3 regions of the Pandoraea sp. LA3 genome follow, and region 1 is predicted to be linked to each of the others. Evidence: predicted binding sites of a transcription regulator. Region 1 holds the regulator's gene; each other region holds the start of a gene.
The links. Region 1 encodes HrcA, which represses chaperone genes, less so after heat shock. Its sites were predicted from a motif close to TTAGCACTCNNNNNNNNNGAGTGCTAA; they were not measured.

Region 1 (5,887 bases):
TGCGCGCCACGCGCTTCGGGTTGCGCCACGGCCGGTGGCGGCGACTGGCGGCGGGTCTGCATGTCGCGCTGCGCGGCCTCGTGTCCCGGTTGAGGAACGGCCTGCGGCGCTTCGACACGTGTCCCCGGCTGACCTTGGACGCTCACGCCCGGCGGATGAGGTACGCCGGATGGCGCCGCCTGCCCTGTCCGCCCATTGCGGTCATTGCGGTCATTGCGGTCATTGCGGTCATTCGGTTGGGCCTGCACCGTCGGCTGTCCCGGATGATTCTGATAATTACCGTGCCCCGGATAGGCGGGATAGCCCGGCTCATTCGGTGCCCCCGGAACTCCCGGAACTCCCGGAACTCCCGGCGTCCCCGGCACACCGGGCTGCCCCGGAACCCCGGCGTGACCGGGCGCGCCCGGCACCCCTGGCTGGCCGGGTACGCCCGGCGCGCCATGCATCGGCGGGACAGCCCCCGTCGCCGGAAGTGCGCCGTGCGCGGGCGTCGCGCCCAACGCGCCGGTCGGCCCCAAGGCTGGCTGCGCAGGGAGCGCCCCATTTGTCCCGATCGGCGCACCGACGGGTCCACGCGTACTGACAACCGTGACTCGCGGCGCCACTGGCGCTGGCCCGTTCGGCCGTCCCGCACCGGGATTGCGGACCTGCTGACCGTTCTGGCCGAACACCAGCGGCGCACCGCCAGCGTTCGGTACCGCATGCAGATTGCTCGTCAGCTCGCGCGACGGGGCGCCGCGCACGACCGGCGCACGCGTCGCCAGCACCTGCCGGTTGAACACGCCCGCCGGCGGTGCGCCTGCTGCCGGACGACTGTTGCCGAACACGCTTTGCTGCACCGGCGCCACGCCCGGCGTATTGCCCACACGCCACGTCTGCGTGCCGCGCGGCGGGGCCGCCAGCGCCGCAGGGGCGCCGACGGCGCGTCCCTGCACGAACGCCTGTGCAGGCATGGTCGACACGGCGCCGCGCACGTTCCGGTTCACGTAGACGTTATTGATATTGGTGATGTTGTTGGTGACATTCGTCGTGCGCACGATCGTCGATCGATTGATGTTCGTGACGTACGACGAACTAGCGTGGTACGCCGGACGGTACGGGTCGTGCGGCCCGAGCGCGAACCATGCGAGCCCGACACCACCGGCCGCAAACGATACGCCCCACGGGTTGCCGCCACTGTTGCCGCCGACCCAGCCGACCAGCGCCGGCGCATAGACCGGACGCACCGCCACCGGCCCCGGCACCCAGCACCAGCGCGCATCGACGTAAGCCCAGCGCCCGTAGTGATACGGCGCGAAGCCCCACGGCGCCTCGTCCACCCAGGTCCAGCCCCACGGATCGACCCAGACCCAATGGCCCGTGCGATACGGCGCCCAGCCAGACGGCACGTTCGACGGCACCCACACCGAGCCGTAACTCGCCGTCTCCTGCCACGAGCCGTAGTCGTCGAGGCTCTCGAAGCCGGTCATGTCACGCGGCACGTAGCGCGCAGACACCGAGGCGTCCTCACGGGCATCGCGATCGCGCATCCACTGATCGAAGACGTCGGCCACGAGCGGGCCGGTCTGTTGCTGCGTCAGGTTCTGGCCCACGAATGCCACACGCTGCCCTTGTTGCAGCGGTACCGACGCGCCCTGCCCGTACGCAGTCCCCGCGCCACGCCAGACACTCACCGTCGTCACGCCATTCGGATCGACGTCGACGCGGTATTCGCCCACCTGCGAGGGCACGAACGCCAGATTCGGCGTATCGATCTCGTACGGCTGATTCGGATCGAGGTTGCGCAGTCGCACGCCCACCGTGCCCTGCGTTACGTTCAGTTGCACATTCTGGTCGGTCACCGCCGAGAGCGTAACGCTCGTCGAAGCGCCCATGCGCACCGCCGTGCCGCCCACGTGCATCTCCGCACGACTGTTGCGGTCGACCCAGACGGCGTCGCCCGTGGTGAGCGGCCGGTTGCGGTCGGCGTAGCGCCACTCGCTATTGCCGGAAGCCGAATAAGGCGCGTAGGTGACGGTGCCGTCGAACTCGCTCAGGCGGGCCACCCGCCCGGGAGGATCGGCGCTCTGCGCCTGTGCGAGCGCAGGCAACCCCGCCGCCCCCAGCACACCCAGCGCCAGCCCGACGCCGAGAGAGCGAACCATCGTTCGCCAGGAAATCAGGGATTTCATAAACACTCCGGGCTCTTTTCGATAGGCACACCGTATGTGGCGTTCGCCATGACATCGGTCACATCGCCGGTCATCAGGTCGGTTCGCCACCGTGTGGTTCTGTCCGAATCCTCGGGCGGGCATCGGACCGTCGGCTCACCGGCGCACCACGAGGGACACCTTGAGCGTAAGCCCACGGCGTGTGACAGCGTGTAAAGGAATGCTACGGGGTTGTAACCGAATCAGTGCTGGCTCAGTGCGTTCGAGAGCAGCTTGGCGGTGATGTCGACGATGGGGATCACGCGTTCATAGGCCATGCGCGTCGGTCCGATCACGCCGAGCGTACCCACGACCTGACCGTCGACTTCGTAGGGCGCGGTGACGACCGTCATTTCCTCGATGGGCACGAGGCTCGACTCGCCGCCGATGAAGATCTGCACGCCGGACGCCCGGCTCGACACGTCGAGCAATTGCAACAGGCCGGTCTTGGACTCGAACACGTCGAACAGCTTGCGCAGCCGCTCCATGTTCGACGACAGATCTTCCACGCCCAGCAGATTGCGCTCGCCCGAGATCAGCACGCTCTCGCGCGTGGTGTCGGCCATCGCATCGCTGCCGGCCTGCACCGCCGCCTGCATCAACGCGCTCATGTCCGAGCGCAGGGCGTCGAGTTCGCCACGCAAGTAAGTGCGCACGTCGTCGAAGCTGTGGCCGCCGAAGTTGGCGTTCAGATAGTTCGCCGCCTCGACCAGTTGCGCCGGGGAATAGTCCTTTTCCGTCAGGATGATGCGGTTCTGCACGTCGCCGTCGGGCGTGACGATGATCAGCAGCACGCGCTTGTCGGACAGGCGCAGGAACTCGATGTGGCGGAAGGTCTGGCTGCGGCGCGGCGTGAGCACCACGCCTGCGAACTGCGACAGATGCGAGAGCACCTGCGCGGCAGACGCGACCAGTTGCTGCGGCCCGGCCGGTTGCAGGCTCGTCTGCACTTGCGACGCCAGATGGTGCACGGCCTCTTCGAGCGGGCGCACCGAAAGCATCGTGTCGACGAACAGACGGTAGGCGCGCGGCGTCGGCACACGGCCCGCAGACGTATGCGGGCTGGCGACGAACCCCAGCGCTTCGAGGTCGGCCATCACGTTGCGGATGGTCGCCGGGGACAGATCGAGTCCCGAATAACGCGAAAGCGTACGCGAACCGACCGGCTGGCCATCGGCGATGTACCGTTCGATCAGGGTTTTGAGAAGCGTTTGCGCACGTTGATCTAGCATGGCAAAAATTGTAACGCGAAACGTAGGTACGCGGCGCACGGTGAACCCTGACACGAGAACCGTTGCAGGCCGTGCGTGCCGATGGTTGCTGTCATCGACTTATGGTGTAATGGCGGCATGAAAACTGGGAGCCCCTTCAAGACCGTGGCGCTCGTCGGGAAGTACCATGCCGACGGCGTTGCCGAACCACTGCTCACGCTTGCGGCATGCATTGCCCAGCGCGGGCATCACGTCGTCTTCGAGCGCGATACGGCGCACAACATCGGCGCCGGCGCCGATCCGTACGGCACGCTCGACATTCAGGAGATCGCCGTCCAGGCCAATGTGGCCGTGGTCGTCGGCGGCGACGGCACGATGCTCGGCGTCGGCCGTCAGCTTGCCGCCTCGAAGGTGCCGCTCATCGGCGTGAACCACGGGCGCGTGGGCTTCATCACCGACATCCCGCTCGACGACATGCGACAGGTCGTGCCCGCCATGCTCGAAGGCCACTTCGAAGCCGAGCAGCGCACGCTGTTGTCCGCGCGCATCGAGCGCGACGGCCAGACGCTCTTCGAGACCCTCGCGTTCAACGACGTGGTCGTGAACCGCTCGGGAATCTCCGGGATGGTCGAGCTGCGTGTCGACGTCGATGGCCGCTTCATGTACAAGCAGCGCTCGGACGGGCTGATCGTCGCCACGCCCACGGGGTCGACGGCTTACGCGCTGTCCGCGACCGGCCCGATCCTGCATCCGCGCCTCGGCGGCGTGGTGCTCGTGCCGATCGCCCCGCATGCGCTGTCGAACCGTCCGATCGTGCTGCCCGATTCGAGCGACATCGTCATCACGATCACGGGCGGGCGCGAGGTCGGCGCCAACTTCGACATGCAGTCGTTTGCCGAGCTGCGTCAGGGCGACAGGATTCTGGTTGGCCGCTCCGAACATCAGGTGACGTTCCTGCATCCGGTGGGCTACAACTACTACGCCACGCTGCGCCGCAAGTTGCACTGGAACGAGCATATCTCCGACGAAGATACGCCGCAGAACTGACTTCACGCCTCACCCGACATCCCATGCTACGCAGTCTCTCGATTCGCGATTTCGTGATCGTCGATCGTCTCGACCTGGAATTCTCCGCCGGCTTCACCGTGTTTTCGGGGGAGACCGGCGCGGGCAAATCGATTCTGATCGATGCACTGGCGCTCGCGATGGGCGAGCGCGGCGACACCAGCATGGTGCGCAACGGGCAGACGCGCGCCGACATCACCGCCGAGTTTGCCGCCGACGCCGAAGCGCGCCCCGACCTCGAAGCCTGGCTGCAAGCGCAGGCGCTCACGCTCGAAGAACATGGTGGCGTGCTGCTGCGCCGCGTGCTCGATGCCGGCGGACGTTCGCGCGCGTTCATCAACGGCACGCCCGCCACGCTCACGCAGTTGCGCGAACTCGGCGAAATGCTCGTCGACATTCACGGGCAACATGCGCATCAGCAACTGCTGCGCCCCGACGCGCAGCGCCGCCTGCTCGACTCCCACGCCGGCGCCACGGCGCTTGCCGCCGACGCCGCCACGGCCCATAAGGAATGGCGACGCCTCGTGAAACGTTGCGAAGAAGCGCACGGACGCGACCGTGAGCTGCAACTGGAGCGCGAGCGTCTCGAATGGCAGACGTCCGAACTGGACAAGCTCAACCCGCAGGAAGGCGAGTGGGATGAAGTGAGTGCCGAGCATCGTCGCCTCTCGCACGCCGCGAGTCTCATCAACGGCGTACAGGGCGCGCTCGACGTACTCGCCGAAGCGGATGGCGCCGTCGTCCCGTCGCTCGGGCATGTCGTGCATCAGATCCGCGAACTGGCGGAGATCGACGCCGGGCTCGCCGATACGCTGGCCGCGCTCGAACCCGCCGAGATTCAGCTTCGCGAAGCGGTTCACTCGCTCACGCATTACGCGCAGCGCGTCGACCTGGATCCGGAGCGTCTCGCTGTGGTCGAGCAGCGCCTCGACGCGCTGCATTCAGCCGCACGCAAGTTCCGCATCACGCCCGAGCAGTTGCCCGCCGAACTCGCGGAACGCCGTGCCCAACTGGAAGAATTGACGGCGTCGGCGGACACCGCCGCCATGCAGGCCGCGGCCGACGCCGCGCACGCCATGTATCTCAAGCTCGCCAAGGATCTGTCGAAGGCGCGGGCGAAGGCGGCGGCGTCGCTCTCGCGCGAAGTCACGCGCGCAATGCAGGACCTGTCCATGCCCGGCGGCCGTTTCGAAGTCGCCCTCACGCCGACGCCCGAACCGCAGTCGTTCGGTCTGGAGACGGTCGAATTCCTCGTCGCGGGTCATCCGGGCGTGCCGACGCGCCCGCTCGCCAAAGTCGCCTCGGGCGGCGAACTCGCCCGCATCAGCCTCGCCTTGCAGGTCATCGCCAGCAGCGCGAGCCTCACGCCGACGCTGATTTTCGACGAAGTCGACTCCGGCATCGGCGGCGCCGTCGCAGAAG
Region 2 (5,887 bases), on a different contig from region 1:
GCATCAGCGCGTAGAAGAAACCGGGTTCGTGACACGCAAGTTGCTCGACGACTTTGTCATCGCTGTCTGCCATCCTGACGTCGTCGCGCAGGTACCGGACTTTACGGTGGCCGACATCCACAAGTTGCCGATGCTGCGTTTCGCCCACCGCTCGTGGCGCGACTGGCAGGTGGCTGCCGGTTTGCCGCCGCACGAGCCCACGCGCGGGCCGATCTTCGACGATTCGGGGTTGCTCCTGCGGGCCGCCATCGCGGGACAAGGCGTTGCGACCTCTCGCAGCCTGCTCGTGCGCGATACGCTCGCTGCGGGTGAACTGGTGCAGATCGGGGACGTCTGTATTCCGCCGAGTCTGGAATACCATGTGAACTGGCGGGAAAATCATCCGCGCGAGCGCGCGATCCACGCCTTCTGGGACTGGATGCAGGACGAGATCGCGGCCATGACACCGCTTGCCGGCTCTCCATTCCCGCTCAGGCGCGACGATGGGGCAACCGAGACTGTCGCACCGCCGGATATCGCCGCCCGCCCGAAAGCATCGGGGAAAGACTGACGGCGAACGCCCGCGTCGTCAGAGCTCAAACGGCGGCGCATAAAAAAACGGCAACGCATTCGGGAGAATGTGTTGCCGTTTTGGCGTTGGGCGACGGTACGTAGATCGATGATCTTGCACCGACGCCCGGAGGCCAGACATTCGAAGCGCCTCACGGCGCTCCGTGCATGCCGTCTCTTGCGAGACTTACATGCCCATGCCCATGCCGCCCATACCGCCCATGTCGCCCATACCGCCGGCCATCGGAGCATCTTCCTTCGGCAGTTCGGCAACGGCGCAGTCGGTCGTCAGGAGCAGGCCCGACACCGAAGCGGCGTTTTGCAGTGCGGTGCGGGTGACCTTCGTCGGGTCCACAACGCCCATTTCCACCAGATCGCCGTACTCGCCCGACGATGCGTTGTAGCCGTAGTTGCCCTTGCCGGCAACCACGTTGGCCACGACGACGCTGGCTTCTTCGCCACCGTTGGTGACGATCTGACGCAGCGGCTCTTCCATCGCGCGCAGCACGATCTTGATACCGGCGTCCTGGTCAGCGTTGGCACCCTTGAGGTCCGACACGGCAACGCGAGCACGCAGCAGCGCAACACCGCCGCCCGGGACGATGCCTTCTTCCACGGCAGCGCGGGTAGCGTGCAGCGCGTCTTCCACGCGTGCCTTCTTTTCCTTCATTTCGACTTCGGTCGCAGCACCGACCTTGATCACGGCAACACCGCCGGCCAGCTTGGCCACGCGCTCTTGCAGCTTTTCACGGTCGTAGTCGCTGGTGGCTTCTTCGATCTGGGCACGGATCTGCTTGACGCGTGCTTCGATGTTCACGGCTTCACCGGCGCCATCGATGATGATGGTGTTTTCCTTGCCGATTTCGATGCGCTTGGCTTGACCCAGCTCAGCCAGCGTAGCCTTTTCCAGCGTCAGGCCGATTTCTTCGGCGATGACCTGGCCGCCCGTCAGGATGGCGATGTCTTCCAGCATGGCCTTGCGGCGGTCGCCGAAGCCCGGAGCCTTGACGGCGCAGGTCTTCAGGATGCCACGGATGTTGTTGACCACCAGCGTTGCGAGGGCTTCGCCTTCGACGTCTTCGGCGATGATCAGCAGCGGACGGCCAGCCTTGGCGACTTGCTCGAGCACCGGCAGCAGGTCACGGATGTTCGAGACCTTCTTGTCGAACAGCAGGACGAACGGGTTCTCCAGGATCGCGACTTGCTTTTCCGGGGTGTTGATGAAGTACGGCGAGAGGTAACCGCGGTCGAATTGCATACCTTCGACGACGTCCAGCTCGTCTTGCAGCGACTTGCCGTCTTCGACGGTGATCACGCCTTCCTTGCCGACCTTGTCCATCGCCTTGGCAATGTAGTCACCGATCGAGGTATCGCTGTTGGCCGAGATCGAGCCGACTTGAGCGATTTCCTTGTTCGTGGTGCAGGGCTTGCTGATCTTGCGCAGTTCTTCGATGGCGGCAGCAACGGCCTTGTCGATACCGCGCTTCAGGTCCATCGGGTTCATGCCCGAGGCAACGTACTTCATGCCTTCGCGAACGATCGACTGCGCCAGCACCGTTGCGGTGGTGGTGCCGTCACCGGCGTTGTCGCTGGTCTTGGAAGCCACTTCCTTGACCATTTGCGCGCCCATGTTCTGGAGCTTGTCCTTGAGTTCGATTTCCTTGGCGACCGACACACCGTCCTTGGTCACGGTCGGGCCGCCGAAGCTGCGCTCGAGCACGACGTTACGGCCCTTCGGGCCCAGGGTCACCTTGACGGCGTTGGCCAGGATGTTGACACCCTCGACCATCTTGGCACGAGCGGCATCGCCGAAAACGACTTCTTTAGCTGCCATTGCTGTAACTCCTTGAATACTTTACGTAGATGTCTTTGGGGGAAAGACTTACTGGGCCACGACGGCCATGATGTCTTCTTCGCGCATGACCAGCAGTTCCTGGCCATCGACCTTCACGCTCTGGCCGGCGTACTTGCCGAACAGAACGCGGTCGCCCACCTTCACGTCGAGTGCGATCAACTTGCCTTGATCATCGCGCTTGCCCGGGCCGACGGCCAGGATCTCGCCCTGGTCCGGCTTTTCAGCAGCCGCGTCCGGGATCACGATGCCCGATGCGGTCTTCGTTTCGTTGTCCAGGCGCTTGACAATAACGCGGTCATGCAAGGGACGAAGGTTCATTACAAGCTCCTCTTTCTCTCAGTGAGATCGTCAAAACTAAATATGCAATCATTTGCATATCTGGTGAATTCATGGCGTTAGCACTCTGCGCCAACGAGTGCTAATTATAGGGACGGGGTTTTACGATTTCAAGACGCGGGGTTTTCCCGGGGGTGAAGAAAAGTGAAATTACTGACGAGATGCACTGAATTCCGGACTTTGCTCACTCAACTTTGATCTCGTCAGATCGACATCAGACGCAAACTTTTTGAAATCAACCACATACGTGACGATCTCAGCTAGAGGGTGTGGGGGATGCGGGGTACGCCAGGATCCAGTGCCGCCTGGAAGGCGGTCGGATCACCGAACAGCGGCGTGAAGTGATTGCCGGTGTGAAGGATCGTGAGCACTGGGCCACCGCCGAGATTGTAGGTCTCGTAGCTCGAAAACCCCCCAGTCACCGGATTCACGCTGACAACGTGCAACGTGAACGCGCCAATCTGATTGACGATCATTTGCAGCACCGCCTGCCCGCCGCCCTGATTCAGATCGAACATGTCGAGCAGCCCGACCAGACCGAGGTCCATCGCGCTCGCCCGGATATGGTCCACTTGCTGCTGTGTCGGATTACGCCCGGATGCCAGCAGGACCGCATAAATCAGGCAGTTCATGCCACGCCCGGGTGCACGCCCGACGCCGAAATGGTGCCGGACGTTCTGCAACGAAGCATCCATGGCCTGTTGCGCAGTAAAGACGTCGCTGTGTCGATGGCCGAGGTCGTGCAAGGTTTGCTGCTTGCTCGACGGATCCGGCGGCGTGTCGAGTTTTTCGCGTTTGAATCGACTGAGCTCAGGCACCGAGACCTGGCCGGCTTCGCGCGACGCCTTGACGAAGTCTTCGGCACCCACGTCAGGCTGCGCTGGCAAATGGCCGCTACCGAACACGGGAGACGCCAGATCGTAGCGAACGTTCATCCGGACGTTCCTCACGTTGTCGATGCCGAAACGTTGCACATACTCCAGCACGTTTCCTAACACCTGCTCGATTCGGCTCGTAGCGTCTCGGCCTTCCATCCAGGCCTGCCCCAGATTGCTGTTGACGTCGTAATTTCCAAGGTGCCGCAATATGGCGCTCCGATACTCGGTCGCCGATTGCCGGTATCGGGCCGATATCTCGGTCAACTGCCCTTCGAGCGTACCCAGCGTTAGGGTCGCATCCTGCAGTTCCTGCGCCAGCGTATCAGGTGATTTTGGCGCCGAGGCGGGCATACGGAATAAGGCGCTGAACCGATTGGAATCGTTAACTTTCGCGAGATAAGCCCCCCGGTTTTCAACGTCATATCGCTTCTGCGCGACCGACTGCCGTTGCGTATGGCACGCGCTGGCCAGCCGCGCATATTCGTCGCGAAAGCGTCGGAAATTCTCTTGCAGCGTGGCGACGGCTTCTTCTTCGCGGCCGTGCCAAAGAATGGCCATCGGTCCGCCGATACATTGGTCGGGATTGTGAAGCACGGCATTGCGTTCGAGAGCACCGCCGTTGGCTGACGCAAGGTGAATGCCGTCGGCGAATTTGGCACGGAACCACGTGTTGTCGCCTTCGCCCGAATTACGTCCGACACCGCCTTCCAGACCATTTTTAGCGAGCCAGTCGAGGTACATCTGGCCGTTCATGTTCCGGAAAATCAGGTAGACGTTCTTGCCCACGGCAATGGCCGTTTGCGCGGCCCGGATGATCCCTTGCACCGCCGCGTTGCCTGCATATTCCTTATGCTTGCTCACAATGTCTTCAAGACGCCGCAAGACGGTATTCATGAAGAACAGCGCGAGCTCATCGTCCTTGAGCAGATACCCATCGATGGTCTGCGCGACACGCTTGCCGGTATCGGTGGCAAATTTTGACGATATCTGCGTATCCGTGGACTTCATCCGGTTCAACAGGACATTGCCTAGCCATTGCTCGACCGACAGCGAGTTGATGCCTTCGATCTGAAGTCGAATCTGCCGTGCATGCTCTTGCCGTACGGGCAGCGGAGTCTCGTGCGGCAGATCGAGCGGATCGACAGTCACTTCCAAACCAGGCGGGGGACGGCGATTGCGCGCCGTCCACTCGTACCAGGTCTCGAACGTATCTTCGAGAATCTCAAAGAAATGGTCTTCGCCGTCGAGTGATTTCTCCGTGTACCGCTGATCGATATCTTCGACGACCTCGCGCAGAATCTCGGGCTGCGCGATCAGCGGCCGGAAGCGCGCGTCGATGCGGGGGGCGGGAGTCCCCAGTTCATCCAGCACTGCTGCGATGGCCTGCTCCACCGAGTATTGATGCCCGCTAATGTTCACCCGCTGGACGGTGGGGGTGGCCCGTGCACTTTGCAACGAACCCGGTGCGCCGGCGCGGCCGCGAAGTTGCAGCGCCCGCTCGCCCATGATGTCGGCTTCGCGTTCGAGCCCGGCGTCGTCGTTGAGGGCGGTGCCATTCCGGGTTTGCGCGTTGGGCTGGACTCGGCCTTGCTTCTGCTGGACGACGTGCCACGCTTCATGAGCAAGGTGCTTTTCTTGCCCCGGGGCGAGGTGGATCTGAGTGTCCTGCGTGAAGGCATGCGCCTGAAGCTGCGCAGGCTTTGTCGAATTGGCGTGGACGGTGACGTCGTCCATCGTGAATCCCGATAACAGCTCGATAGACGACTTCAACCCGCCCGGCAGACCGCCTTCGGGCGGAGACTCCGGTCCCGCCGATGTGTCGGCCGCACGTTGCAGCGGCAGCATCGCGCCAAACTTGTCCCCATCGCGGTCCGTGCTGGCGTCTGCCATGCGTTGAATAGCGGCCGAGTGACGTGTTCGCGGACTTGCATCGGCCATGTCCTGAATCTGACGTTGACGTAGGGCGCTGGGGCGATTGTCACTGAGCGTCTGACCAGCGAGGCCTCCGCCAAGACCTTGCTGCGGCAAATAGCCGCCGTCCCGTCTCGCTTGATCATCATGGGAATGCATCGCCCGCCCCCCGTATCCGACATGAAGTTGTGCCGTGTTTTGCTCGGCGATTCTCGGGGAGGATCAAAGGATTGTCAAAAGCAGGGGGCGATCTCGCCCGGGCATAAAAAGAGCGCTGCGTACCGACATCTCGCAGCGCCGCTCCATCGCACAACAGAACTAACCCCGTGCTACCTCTTATGAATCGTTGTGGAATCTT
Region 3 (5,887 bases), on a different contig from region 1:
ACTGATCATGGCGGACACCTTGATTTTTGGTGGGGGACTGCGCTTCGACGGCCTGCGGCCCGATGAGGGCGCGGGCCACGACGTCCGGCGGCAACTGCATGTGCTTGGCCATCGGAGCGTCGAAGAACGCGTGCTTCAGAATGAAAAGGAGTACTACCTTGATCGCGAGTACGATCAGGATTTCGAGGGCAAAGCGGGAAGGGCGGGTGCGCCAGCGCCGGATTATCCAGGCTAGTGCGCCGGATGCCGGTGGGGCGGCGGATGCGGTGGCTGACGTCGATGTCGGTGCGCCGCCTGGTGCGTTGCCTGACGACACGACAGCGGCGGCGGTCGCGGCGAGAGGCTTCGGACTGCTAGGAGAGTGGGTGTCCATCCGTGACGGCTCCTGGCGTCGAAAGTCGTGTGTTGGGAACAGCGTCGACTTTCGGCGCATTTTGCCTTATCGCTTGAAAATGTCAAACCGCAGCGCACGGGGGCGGATGACACGCAGATGACGCTGGTTCGATGCGGATCTGCCGCCACGAGCGTGGCAGATGAGAAGCGGATTCGAGACAAGGGTCCGGCGCGGCGAACGGCCCCCGGGCCGTCCTTCGCACGTAGCATGGCCACGTACGAGCCGATTCTATCGACGGGCCTGGGGCACGACCTTGCGATGCATCAAGTCTCGCGCAGATGGCGGGTGAACTTTCGATGGACAAAAAAAGCCCCGTGAATGTCACGGGGCTTTGTCGGCCTTTATGGGGCTTGGCTGCCGGCGGTTTTCTGCCGGCGCGGAGCCGGGTGTCGTGTGGCAATTTGTCGCGTGTTGCCTGGGACGTCCCCGACTCGGGTGTTACGCGTGCATCGTCACATCGTCAGGCGCGCCGCCATCAGGCGTACGCTTGCAGTGCACCCTTCATCTTCTTCATCGCGGCCACTTCGATCTGGCGGATGCGCTCGGCGGACACGCCGAATTCGTCAGCCAGCTCGTGCAACGTGGCGCCACCGCTGCCGTCGTCGGCGACCGACAGCCAGCGCGCTTCGATGATGCGGCGGCTACGCGGGTCGAGACGGCCGAGCGCCGTTTGCAGACCATCGCTTTGCAGATGGTCGCGCTCGCGCGCTGCGATCACGGCGGTCGGCTCCTGATGGGAGTCGGCCAGATAGGCGATCGGGGCGAAGCTTGCGCTGTCGCCGTCGTCGCTATGACCTTCGAGCGCGATATCGCCGCCCGACATGCGGGTTTCCATCTCGATGACGTCTTCACGCTTGACGTTCAGATCGCGGGCGACCTGATCGATCTCTTCCGGCGTGAAGGCCTGAAGGCCCTGCTTCTGGCTGCGCAGGTTGAAGAACAGCTTGCGCTGCGCCTTGGTCGTGGCGACCTTGACCGTGCGCCAGTTCTTCAACACGTATTCGTGAATCTCGGCCTTGATCCAGTGCATGGCGTACGACACGAGCCGGACACCCTGCGTCGGGTCGAAGCGCTTGACGGCCTTCATCAGGCCGATATTGCCTTCCTGAATCAGGTCCGCATGCGGCAGGCCGTAACCGAGGTAGTTACGCGCGATCGAGACCACCAGACGCAGGTGCGAGAGCACGAGCTGACGAGCGGCTTCGAGGTCGTCTTTTTCACGCAGACGCTTGGCGAGCGACTGCTCTTCCTCGGCGGAAAGCATGGGAATGCGATGGACAGCCTGAATATAGCTGTCGATATTGCCCAGACTGCCCGGCAGCATCAACGCCGACGGGGCAAGAGCGAGGGCACGCGAATTCGGCGCCGTGCCGGTGGCCGGCGTCGTCGGATGCTTGTTGGCGGCAGTACTCAAGTGGTGGACTCCTGGTTAGCCTCTGGGAAAGCATTTTAGCACTCTCTTTCGATGAGTGCTAAAGACGTTAGAACCCTTACCGGGCGGGAAGTTTCCGGTGTCTCGGGGTTTTCCAGCACCCCCCGTCAAACGGGAGAAGTCACTGGCGCAAACGTGACTCGGATGGTGTAAATTGCAACCCAAGCCGCGAGCGAATAGTGATGGCGAAGACGGGAGGATCAGCATGGCTGGCAAGCACATTGACGAGGTGCGGCGACGCGAATCGGCGCGCTTCGAGGCGATGATCGACGGCAATATCGACGTGCTCGAAACGCACCTTGCGGATGGTCTGTTCTACGTCCATTCGAACGGCAAACGCGAGTCGAAAGGCGAATTTCTCAACGCCCTCAGCTCGGGCCGCCGGAAATACGCCGCCATCGATGTCACTTCCCAGGAGCTACGCGAATTCGGCGACACGGTCGTCGTGACTGGCAAACTCGACGTCGAGCTGGAAACCGCGACCGGCTCACTCAACTCTCAGATGGTCTACACCGCCGTGCATGTGCTCGAAGCCGGTGTCTGGCATCTGATCTCGTGGCAGGCGACCCGCATGGCGCCGTCGGACTGACATCTCCGGCGGCGCTTTTCCATGCTTCCCATGGGTTGCTGCGTCACCCGCCTCTCGCCCGACACGGATCGGGCGTCCTCTCCAAAACAGAAGATTTGATGGCTTTCGGGATGAATTGTTCCGAAAAAATCGGATTTTTCTTAGGTATTTCGCGTTTGCGTCGGAATTCGAGCGAATAGCCGACGTTGCGGGCGTAATGCAGGGGCGCGGTAGGAAACCTGTCTCACGTAGCGACGCCAAGCCGCTACGACGGTCGGTATCGTCGGTATCGTCGATGCCGGGCGCCAGATCGCGCCGCGGCGCCGCCGATCACCCTGTAGTCCCGAGTGCCTGACAAATCACTTCGACTTGACGGGCGATCGGGGCGGGCACCGGAACGTCGTCCGCGAGCACGGCCTCGATCCACCGGGCGGTGGCCGGCGCGCCGGCGGCAGGGAGTGACGGCGGCGTGCCGGTGGCGCCTTCCTCGGCCGATTGCCACAGACGGTAGGTGCCGTCCGAGAAGCCCTCGATGGCGGTCTGACGCCGGGCGTCGGCGACAGGTTCGCCTTCGGTGCCGCGAGCGAGCAGCACGCCCGGGGCGGCGCTGTTGGCAGCGTCGGCGAACATCTCGCCCAACGTCTCCCGATACTCCGGATGGGTGTAGTTCACCAGACGCAGCGCCGGTCCGGCGAACGGTTGCAACAGCTTCACGACCGTATGCCCAGAATTGCGTACGCCCAGCGGTGCGCGCATCTCCAGCAGGCGTTCCAGCGCGGGCGAGAGCGCGGCGATCGGCAGATAGGCGACGCGCCGGGCGCGCAGCGCCGCTTCGGCTTCGGCGGCCGAGCCGCACGCGTGATGTCCCAGTTCCGCAAAAATCGCTTGCGTGCCGACGCGATTCACCCCGCTGTGATGTTGCCCGTGGACCAGCACCGGGATGCCCTCGCGTGCGAGCAACAATGCCAGCAGGGGCGTCAGATTCGGCTGTTTTCGCGCGCCGTTGTAGCTGGGCAGGAGCACGGGAGGCGGCGCGTCGGTCGGTGCGACGAGCGGCGTGAAGGTGGCATGCGCCGCGTCGAGCATGGCGCGCAGTTCGACGGGGGTCTCGCCCTTGATGCGATACGCGATCAGCACGCCGCCCAGCTCGGCGGGCGACACGCGTCCGGCGAGGATGGCGTCGAACAGCGTGCGGGTTTCGTCGGCGCTCAGTGCGCGGGCACCCTTGGCGCCACGGGCGATGATCTTGAGCAGCGGGGCGCAGGCAAATGGGGCAGCGGAGGTCATGACGTTTCTGTCGACGTTCGTGGACGGATGCGAGGATGCATCCATCATACGCAATCATGTGTCATCGGGGCGAGCGCTTGCAGTACCATCTCGGGTTCGGATGCGACGTCTGACGCCGGGTACGGCCCACGCATCTCCCCCATTTCCGCTTTCGAGGTCTGCCATGTCCACGCTGTACAGCTATTTCCGCAGTTCCGCCGCGTATCGGGTGCGTATCGCTCTGAACCTGAAGGGGCTCGACTACGACACCGTACCGGTGCATCTGGTACGCGACGGCGGTGAACAGCTCAAGCCGGCCTACCGCGCGCTCAACGTCAATGCGCTGGTGCCGACGTTCGTCGACGGCGACGTGAACATCCACCAGTCGCTCGCCATCATCGAGTATCTGGAAGACGTGCATCCCACGCCCGCCCTCTTGCCGGCAGACCCTGTCGCACGTGCACAGGTGCGTGCGCTGGCGCTGGACATCGCGGCCGACATCCATCCGATCGACAACCTGCGCGTGCTGCGTTTCCTCAAGCACGACATGGGCGTGACGGAGGAGCAGAAGAACGCCTGGTACGTGCACTGGATCGTGGAAGGCTTCACGGCACTCGAAGCGCGCCTCGCGGCGCAGAAGGCACCGGGCAAGTTCGTGCTCGGCGACACGCCGACGCTTGCGGACTGCTGCCTCATCCCGCAGATCTACAACGCCAGACGCTTCAAGGTGGACCTCACGCCGTACCCGCGCATTGCGGCCATCGACGCACACTGCGCCACGCTCGAAGCGTTCCAGCGCGCGGCGCCTGAAGCCCAACCCGACGCAGAGTGAGAGAGTACGCAACTCGATGATCGATCCGGCTTTCTGGCGGGGCATGGCGCTCGGCGCCAGCCTCATCATGGCAATCGGTGCACAGAATGCATTCGTATTGCGTCAGGGGATTCTGAAGCGTCACGTAGGCGTGGTGGTGACGGTCTGCGCGATCTGCGACATGGTGCTGATCGCAGCGGGCGTGGCCGGCATGGGCGGCATCATCGCCGCGTATCCGAGCTTCATCACGATCGTGACGTGGGGCGGTGCGGCGTTCCTGTTTCTCTACGGCTTGCGCGCGTGGCGTGCAGCGTTTCGTGGCGTGGGGGCGTTGCAGGCGGACGGCAGCAAGGCTGCCACGCAGAACATGACGTGGCAGCGCGCAGTCGTGCTCGTGCTGATGCTCTCGCTGCTTAATCCGCACGTGTACCTTGACACGGTGATTCTGCTCGGCGGCATCGGGGCGCGTGAGACGGCGCCCGCCAACGTGTGGTTTGCCGGCGGTGCGATGATCGCGTCCGTGCTCTGGTTCACGACGCTGGGCTACGGCGCGCGGTTGCTGGCGCCGCTGTTCTCGCGCGCTCGCGCGTGGCAGATCCTCGACGGCTTCGTCGGCCTGATGATGTGGGGGCTATGCGCAGGGCTCGTCGCGCAGCAGATGTAACGACGGTTGAGGGATGAAAAACGAACGGCCCGCCACGAAAGTGTGCGGGCCGTTCGTTTTTTGCAGGCGCTTGTGCGCGCCGGGGATGCTTATGACGCTGACGACACTTATCCGAGCAACGCGTCGGCGAATTCGCGTGCCGAGAACGGTTGCAGGTCTTCGACCTTCTCGCCCACGCCGATGAAGTACACCGGCACCGGACGCTGACGTGCAATGGCCGCCAGAATGCCGCCCTTGGCGGTGCCGTCGAGCTTCGTCACGATGAGGCCGGTGAGCGTCAGCGCGTCGTCGAACGCCTTGACCTGCGCGAGTGCGTTCTGGCCGGTATTCGCGTCGATCACGAGCAGCACTTCGTGCGGCGCGCCGTCGGCGGCCTTGCCCAGCACGCGCTTGATCTTCTTGAGCTCTTCCATCAGATGCAACTGCGTGGGCAGACGGCCTGCCGTGTCCGCCATCACGATGTCGATCTTGCGGGCGCGCGCAGCGCTTACGGCGTCGAACACGACGGCGGCCGGATCGCCGCTTTCCTGTGCGACCACGGCCACGTTGTTACGCTCGCCCCAGATCGCCAGTTGCTCGCGAGCGGCGGCACGGAACGTGTCCCCGGCGGCGAGCAGCACGGACTGGCCGTAGTGCTGGAAATGCTTGGCGAGCTTGCCGATGCTGGTCGTCTTGCCCGCGCCGTTCACGCCCGCAATCATCACGACCATGGGGGCCTCGCGGCCCAGCACGAGGCTTTGCTCCAGCGGGCG

Region 2: a site for HrcA is predicted at 2,800-2,826, ahead of groES (co-chaperone GroES). Genes of this name have one in related genera too.
Region 3: a site for HrcA is predicted at 1,844-1,870, ahead of rpoH (RNA polymerase sigma factor RpoH). Genes of this name have one in related genera too.

What each region holds. Positions count from the first base shown of each region.
Region 1 is NZ_PTPY01000028.1:54,509-60,395, reverse strand. Features, by position in the region: gene C5N93_RS08605 (DUF6600 domain-containing protein) at 1-2,171, opposite strand, end outside; gene hrcA (heat-inducible transcriptional repressor HrcA) at 2,393-3,421, opposite strand; gene C5N93_RS08595 (NAD kinase) at 3,539-4,447, shown strand; gene recN (DNA repair protein RecN) at 4,471-5,887, shown strand, end outside.
Region 2 is NZ_PTPY01000030.1:391,217-397,103, forward strand. Features, by position in the region: gene C5N93_RS11820 (LysR substrate-binding domain-containing protein) at 1-550, shown strand, start outside; gene groL (chaperonin GroEL) at 737-2,383, opposite strand; gene groES (co-chaperone GroES) at 2,432-2,722, opposite strand; gene C5N93_RS11835 (DUF4157 domain-containing protein) at 3,001-5,508, opposite strand.
Region 3 is NZ_PTPY01000036.1:802,753-808,639, forward strand. Features, by position in the region: gene C5N93_RS22085 (cytochrome ubiquinol oxidase subunit I) at 1-9, opposite strand, end outside; gene cydP (cytochrome oxidase putative small subunit CydP) at 1-433, opposite strand, end outside; gene rpoH (RNA polymerase sigma factor RpoH) at 870-1,718, opposite strand; gene C5N93_RS22100 (nuclear transport factor 2 family protein) at 2,032-2,415, shown strand; gene ybiB (DNA-binding protein YbiB) at 2,725-3,681, opposite strand; gene maiA (maleylacetoacetate isomerase) at 3,845-4,492, shown strand; gene C5N93_RS22115 (LysE/ArgO family amino acid transporter) at 4,509-5,135, shown strand; gene ftsY (signal recognition particle-docking protein FtsY) at 5,243-5,887, opposite strand, start outside.